3 regions of the Synechococcus sp. GEYO genome follow, and region 3 is predicted to be linked to each of the others. Evidence: predicted binding sites of a transcription regulator. Region 3 holds the regulator's gene; each other region holds the start of a gene.
What was found. Region 3 encodes NtcA, which controls nitrogen genes in cyanobacteria. Its sites were predicted from a motif close to GTANCNNNNGNTAC; they were not measured.
Positions count from the first base shown of each region.

Region 1: DXY37_RS06190 (DUF4278 domain-containing protein) is a predicted target of NtcA. The motif match lies at 1,923-1,936, and genes of this name have one in related genera.
Region 2: DXY37_RS04560 (ammonium transporter) is a predicted target of NtcA. The motif match lies at 2,050-2,063, and genes of this name have one in related genera.

Region 1 covers NZ_UCNL01000007.1:228,422-232,578, reverse strand. Annotated here, with positions in the region: gene DXY37_RS06205 (molybdenum cofactor guanylyltransferase) at 1-8, shown strand, start outside; gene DXY37_RS06200 (GTP 3',8-cyclase MoaA) at 5-1,048, shown strand; gene DXY37_RS06195 (redox protein) at 1,131-1,619, shown strand; gene DXY37_RS06190 (DUF4278 domain-containing protein) at 1,671-1,838, opposite strand; gene DXY37_RS06185 (type 1 glutamine amidotransferase) at 2,007-2,762, opposite strand; gene ureC (urease subunit alpha) at 2,759-4,157, opposite strand, start outside.
Region 2 covers NZ_UCNL01000006.1:85,902-90,058, reverse strand. Annotated here, with positions in the region: gene groES (co-chaperone GroES) at 1-145, shown strand, start outside; gene groL (chaperonin GroEL) at 220-1,854, shown strand; gene DXY37_RS04560 (ammonium transporter) at 2,073-3,422, shown strand; gene secG (preprotein translocase subunit SecG) at 3,464-3,694, opposite strand; gene gpmI (2,3-bisphosphoglycerate-independent phosphoglycerate mutase) at 3,719-4,157, opposite strand, start outside.
Region 3 covers NZ_UCNL01000013.1:36,332-40,488, forward strand. Annotated here, with positions in the region: gene dcd (dCTP deaminase) at 28-621, opposite strand; gene DXY37_RS12080 (cob(I)yrinic acid a,c-diamide adenosyltransferase) at 621-1,229, opposite strand; gene rph (ribonuclease PH) at 1,373-2,098, shown strand; gene ntcA (global nitrogen regulator NtcA) at 2,174-2,908, shown strand; gene DXY37_RS12095 (DUF3084 domain-containing protein) at 2,967-4,157, shown strand, end outside.

The DNA.
Region 1 (4,157 bases), on a different contig from region 3:
CGGGATGATTGCCGCATCTCCCCCGATTGACCAGCGGGCTCGAGCGCTCGGGGTGCTGCGGATGTCGCTCACGGCACGCTGCAATCTGGCCTGTCCTTATTGCTGCCCCGATGCTGTGGATCCCCCAGGTCTGCTCAGCCTTAAGCAGCAATTGCGACTGATCCGGGTTGCTTCCCGGTTGGGGGCCCACACCCTGCGGCTCACTGGAGGCGAACCGTTACTGAGCGATCGGCTGCTCCCGCTGCTGGAGCAGGTTGCCTTGGGGCGTGCCACTCCTGGCAATCCTCTGCAGGGTCTGCGGCAGGTGGCACTCACCAGCAACGGAGTCTTGCTGACGCAGGAACGGGCCCGTGCTCTTCGTGCAGCTGGCCTCGAACGGATCACCATCAGTCTTGATGCGGTCGAGGGTGAGGTGGTGGCGCGCATGGCTGGCCTGCGCGGTGGGGAATCGGCTGGAAACCGTTTGATTCAGCAGGTGCTGGCGGGACTCGAGGCGGCTCGTTCGGCCGGATTTGACCCCGCTGTTGGCGCTTTGAAGCTCAATGCGGTGATCCAGCGGGGCGTGAACGACGATCAGTTGATTCCTCTAGCAATGTTGGCGCGTCAGCAACGGCTGGAGCTGCGTTTGATCGAATACATGGATGTGGGCAATCGCAACGGTTGGGCCATGGAGCAGGTTTTGCCTGCAGCCGTGATGGTCGATCGCATCAGCCGCCAATGGCCGTTGTCGTCACTCGGTCGATCACCTGGTGGTACTGCCCTTCGTTGGCGTTATCGCGATGGGGTCGCTGCCATTGGTGTGATCGCCTCCATCAGTGAGCCGTTTTGCGGAGACTGCAATCGACTGCGCATCACCGCTGACGGACAAGCCTTCACTTGTTTGTTTGCAGCTCGAGGAACGGATCTGAAACCGGCTTTGACGAGTGACGATGACCTGGAGCGAGCGATCTGTAATCTCTGGCAGCGGAGACTTGACCATTACAGCGAAGAGGGCAGGGCTGCTTCAGGCGCGCCACCTCACGCGGAAATGGCTTACTTAGGTGGCTGAACCGTTACCGAAGGCACCGTTTGAGCCGAGAAGTCTCGGTAAAAACAATTAAGTATTCGGGTCATGACTCGGCCCATCGGTGATGTTCGAACTGTTGTCTTTCGAGCGGTTTCGCGACACGCCTTCTGTGCATTTCTTTGACGTCACGGTTGAGACGTCCAATGCCCGTGACCTGGTGATTCACTCCGGCCCTGCCGTGAGCCCACCGGATGACCCCGAAACAGGGGCCTGGCAGTTTTATATGCATCCCAATCAGGAAGACAATCTTTTGGCCGCCAGTGGCGGACGAACGTTTTATTTGGTGAATCTGCTCTGGGAGCAGCCGTTTCACATTGTTCGGCTTGAAAGTGGTGGCGACATCCTGCGTATTCCTCCGCGCACGTTTCACCGATCCATCTCTGATCCTGATGGCTCTGTGGTGTTGAACCAGGCTGTTCGAAAGCCTGGAGTGTCTCTGGAGCATGAATTCCGCATCTACAACAGCGCGCGGATCCCATCGCTGATGGCAGCGACGACGTCGGCTGCTAAACCCCAACTGCATGGGGTCAGACCCCTGCCTCAAGCGGCTTAAGTCAGATTTTTACAAGTCATCTTCAGCGAGGACGGCTTGTATCAGCTCCAATCAGCGGATGTAGGCGACACCTCGGTATTTCAATTCGACTCTTGCTCGCTTGGCCTCTGCGTGGCGTGCTTGATAGACCTGCCGGCGATAAGTGAGCTTGATAGCTGGTTTTGTCGCACATTCTTTGCGCTGGTCGTAGGTGTGACCGCGATAGAGAAGCGTGCTCATGATCAGTTCTCCGAAGCAAGCTCAGGTCCCCGTTCCATGGCCTGAGTCGTACTGCGCTTCACCCAAGGATGAAGTGAACGTTGTGTAGTGATGACTACAAATTGATTGTGATTGGGTGGATTGTTGTGTTGGTGTTCAAGCTGATACCAGTTTCGAAAAGTTTTGGATTCAGTGGCTGTTGATGTTTTGTAGCTGTCTGAACAAATTGGTGAACAACTGGGTTCCACTCTTTTGCAGATGCCCGCCCAGTCGCTTCCAGTCTTTGCGAAGCTGATCGGCTCCGTTCTTTCCCATTGCGCTAACGATGTAAGCGGCGTCAGCTTGAATCCATCGCTCCAGGTTTGCTCCCGAAATTTCGAGGTGGCACTGAAGGCCAACGGCATGGCGGTCGATTTTGAACACCTGCTCGGGGCAGTGCAACGACGAACCAAGCAAGCTGGCGTCATTGGGGAGTCGGATCCGGTCGCCATGCCAGTGCAGGACCAGTGCACTGGGATCAAGGCCATGGAGCAGCGGTTCTTCGCTGGGGTTGACTAGCCAGTGGATGGCTCCAATCCCCAGTTCCTTCAGTGGTGCAGGGGGTTCTCCCACGCTGAGCGGCTCCACCGATCCTCCAGCCGCCACAGCCAGCAGCTGGGCTCCCAGGCAGATCCCCAACACTGGTTTTTTCTGCCGATGCCAGCGCGACAGCCACTCCAGTTCAAGCCGAAGCCAATCCATCTTTGGGTCGTTGCGCTGGTTCACCCCCATCGGTCCTCCAAGCACCACAGCAATGGTGTCTGGAGTGTTGTCCGGGTCGGGTAGGAGCTCGCCGAGATCTGGACGGATCGTCTGGATGCTCATGCCTCGTTGCATTGCGAGTTCATGGATTCGATCAGGACCCTCGTGATCAACGTGTTGAATCACCAGCAGGGAATGATTCACAACAAGAGGTAGCGCTGGGCGAGTGGCAGCACGTCGGCGGGCTCGCAGCTGAGCAGCCGGCCATCAGCGAACACCTCATAGGTCTGAGGGTCGACGCTCATCTTCGGCAGGGCGGAGTTGAGCTTCAGGGAGCTTTTGCTGACTCCGCGGGTGTCTGCGACCGCCACACAAGTTCGTTCAAGTCCCAACTGTTGTTTGAGATCGGCATCCATCGCAGCAGCGCTCATGAAAGTGAGGCAACTGGGGGCGAGAGCTTTGCCGTAGGCGCCAAACATCGGGCGGCCGTGCACTGGGCCCGGGGTGGGAATTGAAGCGTTGGCATCACCCATCTGAGCCCAGACAATCGAGCCGCCCTTGATCACCAGCTCAGGTCGGATGCCGAAGAAGCCTGGTTTCCAAAGCACCAGATCAGCAAGCTTGCCGGTTTCGATGGATCCCACTTCGCTGCTGATGCCATGGGCGAGTGCAGGATTGATGGTCACCTTGGCGATGTATCGCTTCAGTCGATGGTTGTCATTGCGGCTGGAGTCTTCAGGCAGCGGGCCTCGCTGCACTTTCATCTTGTGCGCTGTCTGGAAGGTTCGGGTGATTACCTCGCCGACACGACCCATCGCCTGGGAGTCACTGGCAATAATTGAGAAGGCACCAAGGTCGTGAAGGATGTCTTCTGCCGCAATCGTTTCGCGGCGGATGCGTGACTCGGCAAAGGCCACGTCTTCGGGAATTTTTGGATCCAGATGGTGGCAGACCATCAGCATGTCGAGGTGTTCCTCGAGCGTGTTGGTGGTGTAAGGCCGAGTGGGGTTGGTGCTGCTGGGCAGCACGTTGGTTTCGCCGCAGATTTTGATGATGTCCGGGGCATGTCCACCACCTGCGCCCTCGGTATGGAAGGTGTGAATCGTTCGCCCTTTGATGGCGGCAATCGTGTCTTCAACGAAACCGGCTTCGTTCAGCGTGTCGGTGTGAATGCAGACCTGCACATCCATCCGATCGGCCACTGAAAGGCAGGCATCGATCGAGGCCGGTGTGGTTCCCCAGTCTTCATGGAGCTTGAGGCCGCAGGCTCCGGCACGCACCTGCTCTTCGAGGGCTTCGGGAGTGCTGGCATTGCCCTTGCCGAAGAATCCCAAGTTCACTGGAAGCCCTTCGGCGGCCTGAAGCATCCTGCCGATGTGGAAGGCTCCGGGGGTGCATGTGGTGGCGTTGGTGCCGGTTGCCGGACCCGTGCCTCCACCCATCAGGGTGGTCACGCCGCTGGCCAGCGCCGTTTCAATCTGCTGGGGGCAGATGAAATGGATATGGGTGTCGATCCCACCTGCTGTGAGGATGTGTCCCTCGCCCGCAATCGCTTCGGTGCCGGGTCCTACAACGATGTTGACTCCTTGCTGTGTGTCG
Region 2 (4,157 bases), on a different contig from region 3:
CAACGACGACGGTTCCCGCCAGTCTCCTGAAGTGGGCGTCGGCGACAAGGTCCTCTACAGCAAGTACGCAGGCACCGACATCAAGCTCGGAAGCGATGAGTTCGTGCTCCTTTCCGAGAAGGACATTCTCGCCATCGTCAACTGACCGGCTCCTGACTGCCACACGCCTGAGACAGGTCGGTAGTCACCATCTATTCCTTTCCATCCATTTCCGCCCCCATGGCCAAGCGCATCATTTACAACGAGAACGCTCGCCGCGCTCTTGAAAAGGGCATTGACATCCTGGCCGAGTCCGTTGCTGTGACTCTCGGGCCCAAAGGTCGCAACGTTGTTCTTGAAAAGAAGTTCGGTGCTCCCCAGATCATCAATGACGGCGTCACCATCGCCAAAGAGATCGAACTCGAAGACCACATCGAGAACACTGGTGTTGCTCTGATTCGTCAGGCTGCATCCAAGACTAACGACGCAGCCGGTGACGGCACCACCACTGCGACCGTTCTTGCCCATGCCATGGTCAAGGCTGGCCTGCGCAACGTTGCTGCCGGAGCCAATGCCATCACCCTGAAAAAGGGCATCGACAAAGCATCGGATTTTCTGGTCGAAAAGATCAAAGAAAACGCCAAGCCGATTGCCGATAGCAATGCCATCGCCCAGGTGGGCACCATTTCCGCTGGTAACGACGAGGAAGTGGGTCGGATGATCGCCGACGCCATGGACAAAGTTGGCAAGGAGGGCGTGATTTCCCTGGAAGAGGGCAAGTCGATGACCACTGAGCTGGAGGTCACCGAGGGAATGCGCTTTGACAAGGGGTACATCTCTCCCTATTTCGCCACCGACACTGAGCGAATGGAAGCCGTCCTGGACGAGCCCTACATTTTGCTCACCGACAAAAAGATCGGCCTCGTGCAGGATCTCGTGCCCGTGCTCGAGCAGATTGCTCGCACTGGCAAGCCTCTACTGATCATCGCTGAGGACATTGAGAAGGAAGCTCTTGCCACTTTGGTGGTGAACCGTCTGCGCGGTGTCCTGAACGTGGCTGCGGTGAAGGCTCCAGGTTTTGGTGACCGACGCAAAGCCATGCTGGAAGACATGGCTGTGCTGACCAATGGTCAATTGATCACCGAAGACGCCGGTCTGAAGCTTGAGAACGCCAAGATCGAGATGCTTGGCACTGCGCGTCGCGTGACCATCAACAAGGACACCACCACGATCGTGGCCGAAGGCAATGATGTTGCCGTGAAAGCGCGTTGTGAGCAGATCCGTAAGCAGATGGACGAAACCGAGTCCACGTACGACAAGGAGAAACTTCAGGAGCGACTTGCCAAGCTCGCCGGTGGTGTTGCCGTGGTGAAGGTGGGTGCTGCCACCGAAACCGAGATGAAGGACAAGAAGCTTCGGCTTGAGGATGCCATCAACGCGACCAAGGCTGCTGTTGAAGAAGGCATCGTTCCTGGAGGTGGCACCACCCTGGCTCACCTGGCTCCCACACTCGAGCAGTGGGCATCGTCCAGCCTGGAGGGAGAGGAGCTGATCGGAGCCAACATTGTGGCTGCAGCTCTGACTGCACCACTGATGCGCATCGCTGAGAACGCAGGCGTCAACGGTGCTGTTGTGGCTGAAAACGTGAAGGCCAAGAACTTCAACGATGGCTACAACGCGGCCAACGGTGACTATGTCGACATGCTGGCTGCCGGCATTGTCGATCCCGCCAAGGTGACGCGTTCCGGTCTCCAGAACGCTGCGTCAATCGCAGGCATGGTGCTGACCACCGAATGCATCGTTGCAGACATGCCCGAGAAAAAAGACGCCGCACCAGCCGGTGGCGGCATGGGCGGTGGCGATTTCGACTACTGAGTCGCAGCTTCTCGATCAAAGCCGCCTCGGCGGCTTGTTAGGCCCCGCTATTGCGGGGCTTTTTTGTTGTTAGCTCGGGATTGAATTCAGGCGGCCCGTGGCGCTTTTGTCGACGTCTCGGTTCTGGACGCCTCCAATCCTCTGCTCCTCAAAATGTTCGCAGTGAACAGTTTTTGGCGCAGAGGGTCTGAAATGGTATCGAGGGTTACTGAAAACACGTGTTTCAGCCTCGTCTGAGGCGATTTTTGATCGCCCTTCTGGTGGTTCCAGCATTTCAGCTGCTGAGTTCTGCCCTGCTGCCTGCTTACGCAGGTGATGCCTCACTTTCGGCTGCCGACAACACTCTGATCCTCACCTCGGCGGCACTTGTGCTGCTGATGACTCCTGGATTGGCGTTTTTCTACGGAGGATTCGTTCAGGCTCGCAATGTGCTCAACACGATGGCGATGAGCTTCGTGATGATGGGCATCGCCACGCTGGTGTGGGTCAGCTTCGGATTCAGTCTTGCCTTCTCCGACGGCGGAGCTCTGAATGCCGTCATTGGTAATCCCTTCTCCTTCGCCATGTTGGAGAACGTCCCTGACATTTGGCCTGGCCTGGCGATACCTGGCCTCAGCTTCGCTCTCTTTCAGGGCATGTTCGCGATCATCACTCCGGCTCTAATTTCAGGGGCCTTGGTGGAGAGGATCAGTTTTCGCTTCTGGTGCGTCTTCACCCCTGTTTGGCTCCTGGTGGTGTATGCCCCTCTTGCCCATATGGTCTGGGGAGGTGGTTGCCTTGGGAAAGACCTTGATTTCGCTGGAGGCACGGTGGTGCATATCAGCTCTGGTGTTTCTGCTCTCTTGCTTGCTGGCCTTGTTGGCTGGCGCAAGCAGTGGCCCAATTCGGTGCGCCCACCTCACGATGTGACTCAGATCTTGCTCGGCACTGGTCTGCTCTGGTTTGGCTGGTTCGGTTTCAACGGCGGCAGTCAGCTGAGTGTCAGTGGTGCGGAACTCCCCTTCACTACGACGCATATCTCTGCAGCAACTGGCTTGGTCGCTTGGTCATTGATCGAGACATGGCGTGATGGCAAGCCCACTGCTGTCGGTATGGCGACCGGGGCTGTGGCCGGTCTGGTGGGCATCACCCCTGCGGCTGGGTTTGTGACGCCAGCTGCTGGGATGGCGATCGGTGCGATCACTGGTCTGCTTTGTTATTGCTCTGTGCAGCTCAAGGTTTCGCTGCGTTTTGATGATTCCCTCGACACCTTTGCCGTCCACGGTGTCGGTGGCACAGTCGGCGCGATTCTGACCGGTGTCTTCGCTAGTACTGAGCTGATCGCCACTCACCCCGCAGCGCAGGTTTTTGCTGAGAAGGGCAGAGTTGGCTTGATTGTTGATCAGTTTCAGGTTGTGCTTGTGGCCTATGGGTTGGCGGCCCTTGGGACGCTGCTGATCGCAGCAGTCTTAAGAGGTCTTGGCCTTCCGTTCCGAGTGACGGAAGAGTCTGAAAACCTTGGCGTTGATGTCCGTGAGCACGGTGAAGAGGCCTATCCGGAAAGGATTGGTTCTCCCCAATTTCATTAAGTCGCGATCCGCTTGGACCTGTTGTTGTCGGCCCGGCTGATTTAGTTCAGCCAGCCGGCACTCAGGATCACAGCCAGCGTCAGAAAGATGGCCAGGGTGGTCCAGGTGATGCGGTTGAGAGTCGCTTCAGCGCTGCTGGCACTGGTAAACGACGTACTACCACTGGCGGCGAGCCCACCCATGCCATCACCCTTGGGGCTGTGCAGCAGCACAAACAGGATCAGCAAAAGGCCGCTGCCGATCCAGATCCAGGAAAGAACGGTAGTAATCATGGGCAGATCTTATGTCCGAGCCGATCAGACCGGTTGTGGCAGGCGAGCGGTGGAGGGCACAGGTGTCTCGATTGGTTCGATCAGGGTGCTGCCGGTCATGGCATCGGGTTTCTCGAGATCGAGCAGCTGCAGAAGGGTGGGTGCGATGTCGGCCAGCCCGCCGTTATCCCGCAGGCGGATTGCATTGCCCATGCCGCGCAGTTTTCTGCGTTCTCCCTCCACGAGGATCAATGGCACAGGATTGGTGGTGTGGGCCGTCCAGGCTTGACCGTCATCGCCTTGCATTCGCTCGGCGTTGCCATGGTCTGCAGTGATGATCATCGTTCCTCCCATGCGTCCCACGGCATCGAGCAACCGTCCGATGCAATGGTCAACCGTTTGAATCGCCTCAGTTGCGGCTTCCATCACGCCGGTGTGTCCCACCATGTCTGGATTGGCGTAATTGATCACCACCAGGGAATAG
Region 3 (4,157 bases):
TCGGAAGACGATCGCGACCCGCCTGACTTAAACCTTGGCCAGTGTTACCCGCTCGGGTTGATGCTGGTATTTACCCTGCCGATCGCTGTAAGTGGTGTCGCAGGGATCGCCTTCAAAGAACAACAGCTGGCAGATGCCTTCATTGGCATAGATGCGGCAGTCAGCTCCTGAACTGTTACTGAATTCAAGCGTGAGATGCCCTTCCCAGCTGGCTTCAGCCGGTGTGGTGTTCACAATGATGCCTAGCCGCGCATAGGTGCTCTTACCAAGGCAGATCACGGTGATGTTCGGCGGAACTTTCATCTTTTCAAGAGCCACTCCCAGGCCGTAGGAATGAGCGGGAAGGATGAAATAGTCACCATCGTCATCATGGTGAAGCTCGGTTGGTTCAAGGTTTCCAGGATTGAACCGCTTGGGGTTCATCACAGTTCCAGGAACATGCTTGAAGATCAGAAATTCCTGAGGCGACAACCGCAGGTCGTAGCCATATGAGGAACATCCGAAGCTGAGCACAGGTGCCAGCTTCTGCTCAGGGTCGAGATGGCGAATCAACCCTTTCTGGAAGGGTTCGAGCATGCCAGCGGCAGCCTGTTCAGTGATCCAACGGTCATTTTTGAGCATCAGAAACCTTTGCGCAGTTCCGTCACTTGGTCGGCTAATCCCATGAGAGAGTCCGGAATCGACGGTCCTGTGATGATCACATCCATGGAACCAGGACGTGCATCCAGGCCTTCACGAACCTCAGATTCGTTGAGGTAGCCGAGATCTATGGCCAAGCCAAGTTCATCCAAAACCAACTGATCAAGATCGCCGCTAGCCAGGTGGCGACGACAGATCTGCCAGACCGCTTGGACAGCATCCACAGTTGTGGGGTCTGCTGAGCTGGCCTGATCCGAAAGACATCCCATCACAGCAGGTCTCATCCAGACCATGCGATCGCAAAGAGTGATCGCCGCATTAGGGCCCTGAGCCACACCACCTTTGAGGAACTGCATCACTGCAACACGACTACCAAGCCCAGCAGAACGCAAGGCTTGACTCAAAACTGTCCCGAAACTTCCTCGATAAGGGGCGGTATGCACATGCAACTGCCCTTCTGGAGCCACCAGATGCAGGGGCTGCTGTGGCTGGAGCGATGGCAGAGGATGCAAACCCGCACGGTTCAGAACCCGATGATCGGCACCGCTCTGCTGGCGGGGTCGATGGCTTGGGCTCAGGCTGGCGGTCATCTCGGTCGCTTCCATGTGACTGGAATCGAATCGACCCAGCGGAATTTGAATCTAGCGGCGAAAGCGCAAATCACAATCCCTTTGACACCATCCCTGGTGTCTCTACGCCAACTGGCAGGCTCAAGATCCCGATCCGGTTCCCCATGAACGAGACCCAGCGCAACGATGGCCGCCAACCCGCCGACCTCAGGTCCTTCTCGATCGACTGGGATCCCATGGGCTTCGCTCTGAGCTCTGTGATAGTGCACACCGGACGCACCACCGTGCTCTGCAGCGTCTGCCATGAAGAAGGCGTCCCGCGCTGGCGACGGGATCAGGGCCTGGGATGGCTCAGCGCTGAATATCGCCTGCTGCCGGGATCCACCCCTGATCGCCAGCGCAGGGAACTGATGAAACTGTCAGGACGTACCCAGGAGATCCAGCGCCTGATCGGCCGCAGTCTTCGCGCGGCAATCGACATGAAGGCGTTGGGTGAGAACACCCTGCTGATCGACTGCGATGTGATTCAGGCGGATGCGGGAACACGGACTGCAGCGATTACGGGGGCATGGCTCGCCCTGCAAAAGGCCTGCGAGCGGTTGGTTGCACAAGGTCGCATCAGCACTCATCCGGTCATCAACCAGGTGGCGGCTGTCTCTGTGGGACTGATCGAGGGGCATGCTCTGCTGGACTTGGACTACAGCGAAGACAGTCGGGCAGATGTGGATCTCAATGTGGTGATGAACAACTCCGGCGACCTATTGGAGTTGCAGGGCACTGCCGAAGGTGCACCATTCAGTCGCCAGCAGCTCAACAGCCTTCTGGACCTTGCCGAACCAGGGTTGACGCAGCTCATGGCTGCACAGCTGGATGCGCTCCATGAAGACTGAGCCAGGAGAACCGTGTTCGTTGCTACAGGGTGACCGCGCATCGCTCCTTAACTTCCCCGCATTGATGCGTTGGTCATGGCCGAAGTAATGCGCGGCTTTAGTCGGACTGCTCCCCAGCCTGGGCGTTCTGCAGAAACAAGCCTGACCAATGCGCCCAACCCTGCCAGCCGCACCCTGCTGGAAGTGATCCGTGATCTGGAAGGTGCCAGCACCGAAATGGTGGAACGGAACAAGACCATCTTTTTCCCAGGAGACCCGGCCGAGCGCGTCTATCTGATCCGACGAGGAGCTGTGCGTTTATCGAGGGTTTATGAGTCGGGTGAAGAGATCACCGTTGCCCTGCTGAGAGAAAACAGCCTGTTTGGCGTTCTCTCACTGCTCACCGGACATCGCTCCGATCGGTTTTATCACTCCGTGGCCTTCACCAGAGTGGAAATGGTGACAGCCCCAGCGAGCTCTGTACGCCAGGCGATCGAAGCGAACACCAGCGTGGGATTGCTTTTACTTCAGGGTCTCTCCAGCCGAATTCTGCAGACCGAGACGATGATTGAAACCCTCACGCACCGGGACATGTCCTCCCGGTTGGTGAGTTTTCTGCTTGTCCTCTGCAGAGACTTCGGGATGCCTGGCCCCCAGGGCATCACCATTGACCTGCGTTTGTCTCATCAGGCCATCGCTGAAGCGATCGGATCCACGCGTGTCACGATCACGCGTCTACTTGGCGATCTACGCAATTCAGGGCTGGTCGAAATTGACCGCAAGAAGATCACTGTTCTGGATCCGATTGCACTAGCCAAACGTTTCAGTTAACCCCGCGACAGGTGAAGATGGGCAGCACCTCAGCGGCCTGCCGCATGTTTGACGCATCGTGACCGGCTGGCTGCTGCTGCTTTCCCTGCTGATCCTCGGGGGCGTGCTCTCCACTCTTGGTGACCGACTGGGTTCGAGGGTCGGCAAAGCCCGGCTGAGCCTTTTCGGTCTTCGCCCACGTCAAACCGCGGTGGTGATCACTGTGCTCACGGGGAGCCTGATTAGTGCCTTGTCGCTTGGGCTGATGCTGCTGGTGAGCCGCCAGCTGCGCGTTGGTCTGTTTGAACTCAATGACCTCGAAGCCCGCCTGCGCAGCAGCCGCTCAGACCTGAAGGGAAGCCGCAAGGCTCAGCGCAAGGCACGGCAGCAACTCGAAGAGGCTCGGGCCGATGAAATCAAAGCCAGAAAGATCCTGGCGGATGCGCAGGCACGAGCCGGGGAGCTGCGCAGCACACTTCAACCCCTTCAGGAGCAGACACGCCGACTTGAGGCAGAACGGCAGAGACTCAGCCAGGACGTGCGCAACCGCGATGCGGAAATCCAACGCACGGATGATGAACTTCGAGCAGTGCGTCAACGCATCAGCTCAGGCGAAGCGGAGCTCCAGCAATTGGAGAAGAACCTGATAGCGCTGCGACGTGGAGATGTGGCCATCAGCAGTGGCCAGCCGCTGGCCACTGTCACGCTCAAGCTGGATCGTCCTGATCAAGCCCGGCAAGTGATTGACCAGGTGCTGCGGGAAGCCAATCTGCAGGCTTTTCAGAAGGTTCTGCCCGAACAGGCTCCTGATCGTCAGATCATCCTCGTACCCCGCCAGGACATTGAAAGGCTGGAACAAGCCATCCGAAAGCCTGGCACCTGGGTGGTGCTACTGCGCTCAGCGGCCAATGTGTTGCGCGGTGAGAGCGTGGTGTACGCCTTCCCGGATGTACGTCCCAATGTGGCCATCACCATTGAGGGAGAAGTTCTGGCCAAAACCACTCTTGCCAGCCAGGACACGAATCCAGAAGCGGTGCGAAACCTCATCAACCTTCTGCTGGCGTCGACTCTGTCGGAGGTGCGACGAAGAGGGTCCCTGAGTCAAGGCCTTCAATTTGATACCAACGCCGTCAACAGGCTCGCTCGGGAGCTGACCAAGCGCAGCGGTGGACGGGTTGATCTCGAGGCAATTGCGGTGCGGCGTAGTGAAACCGCTGATCCCATTGCCATCGAGCTGCGTCCAAGCCGCCCACTGCGCCCAACATCCACG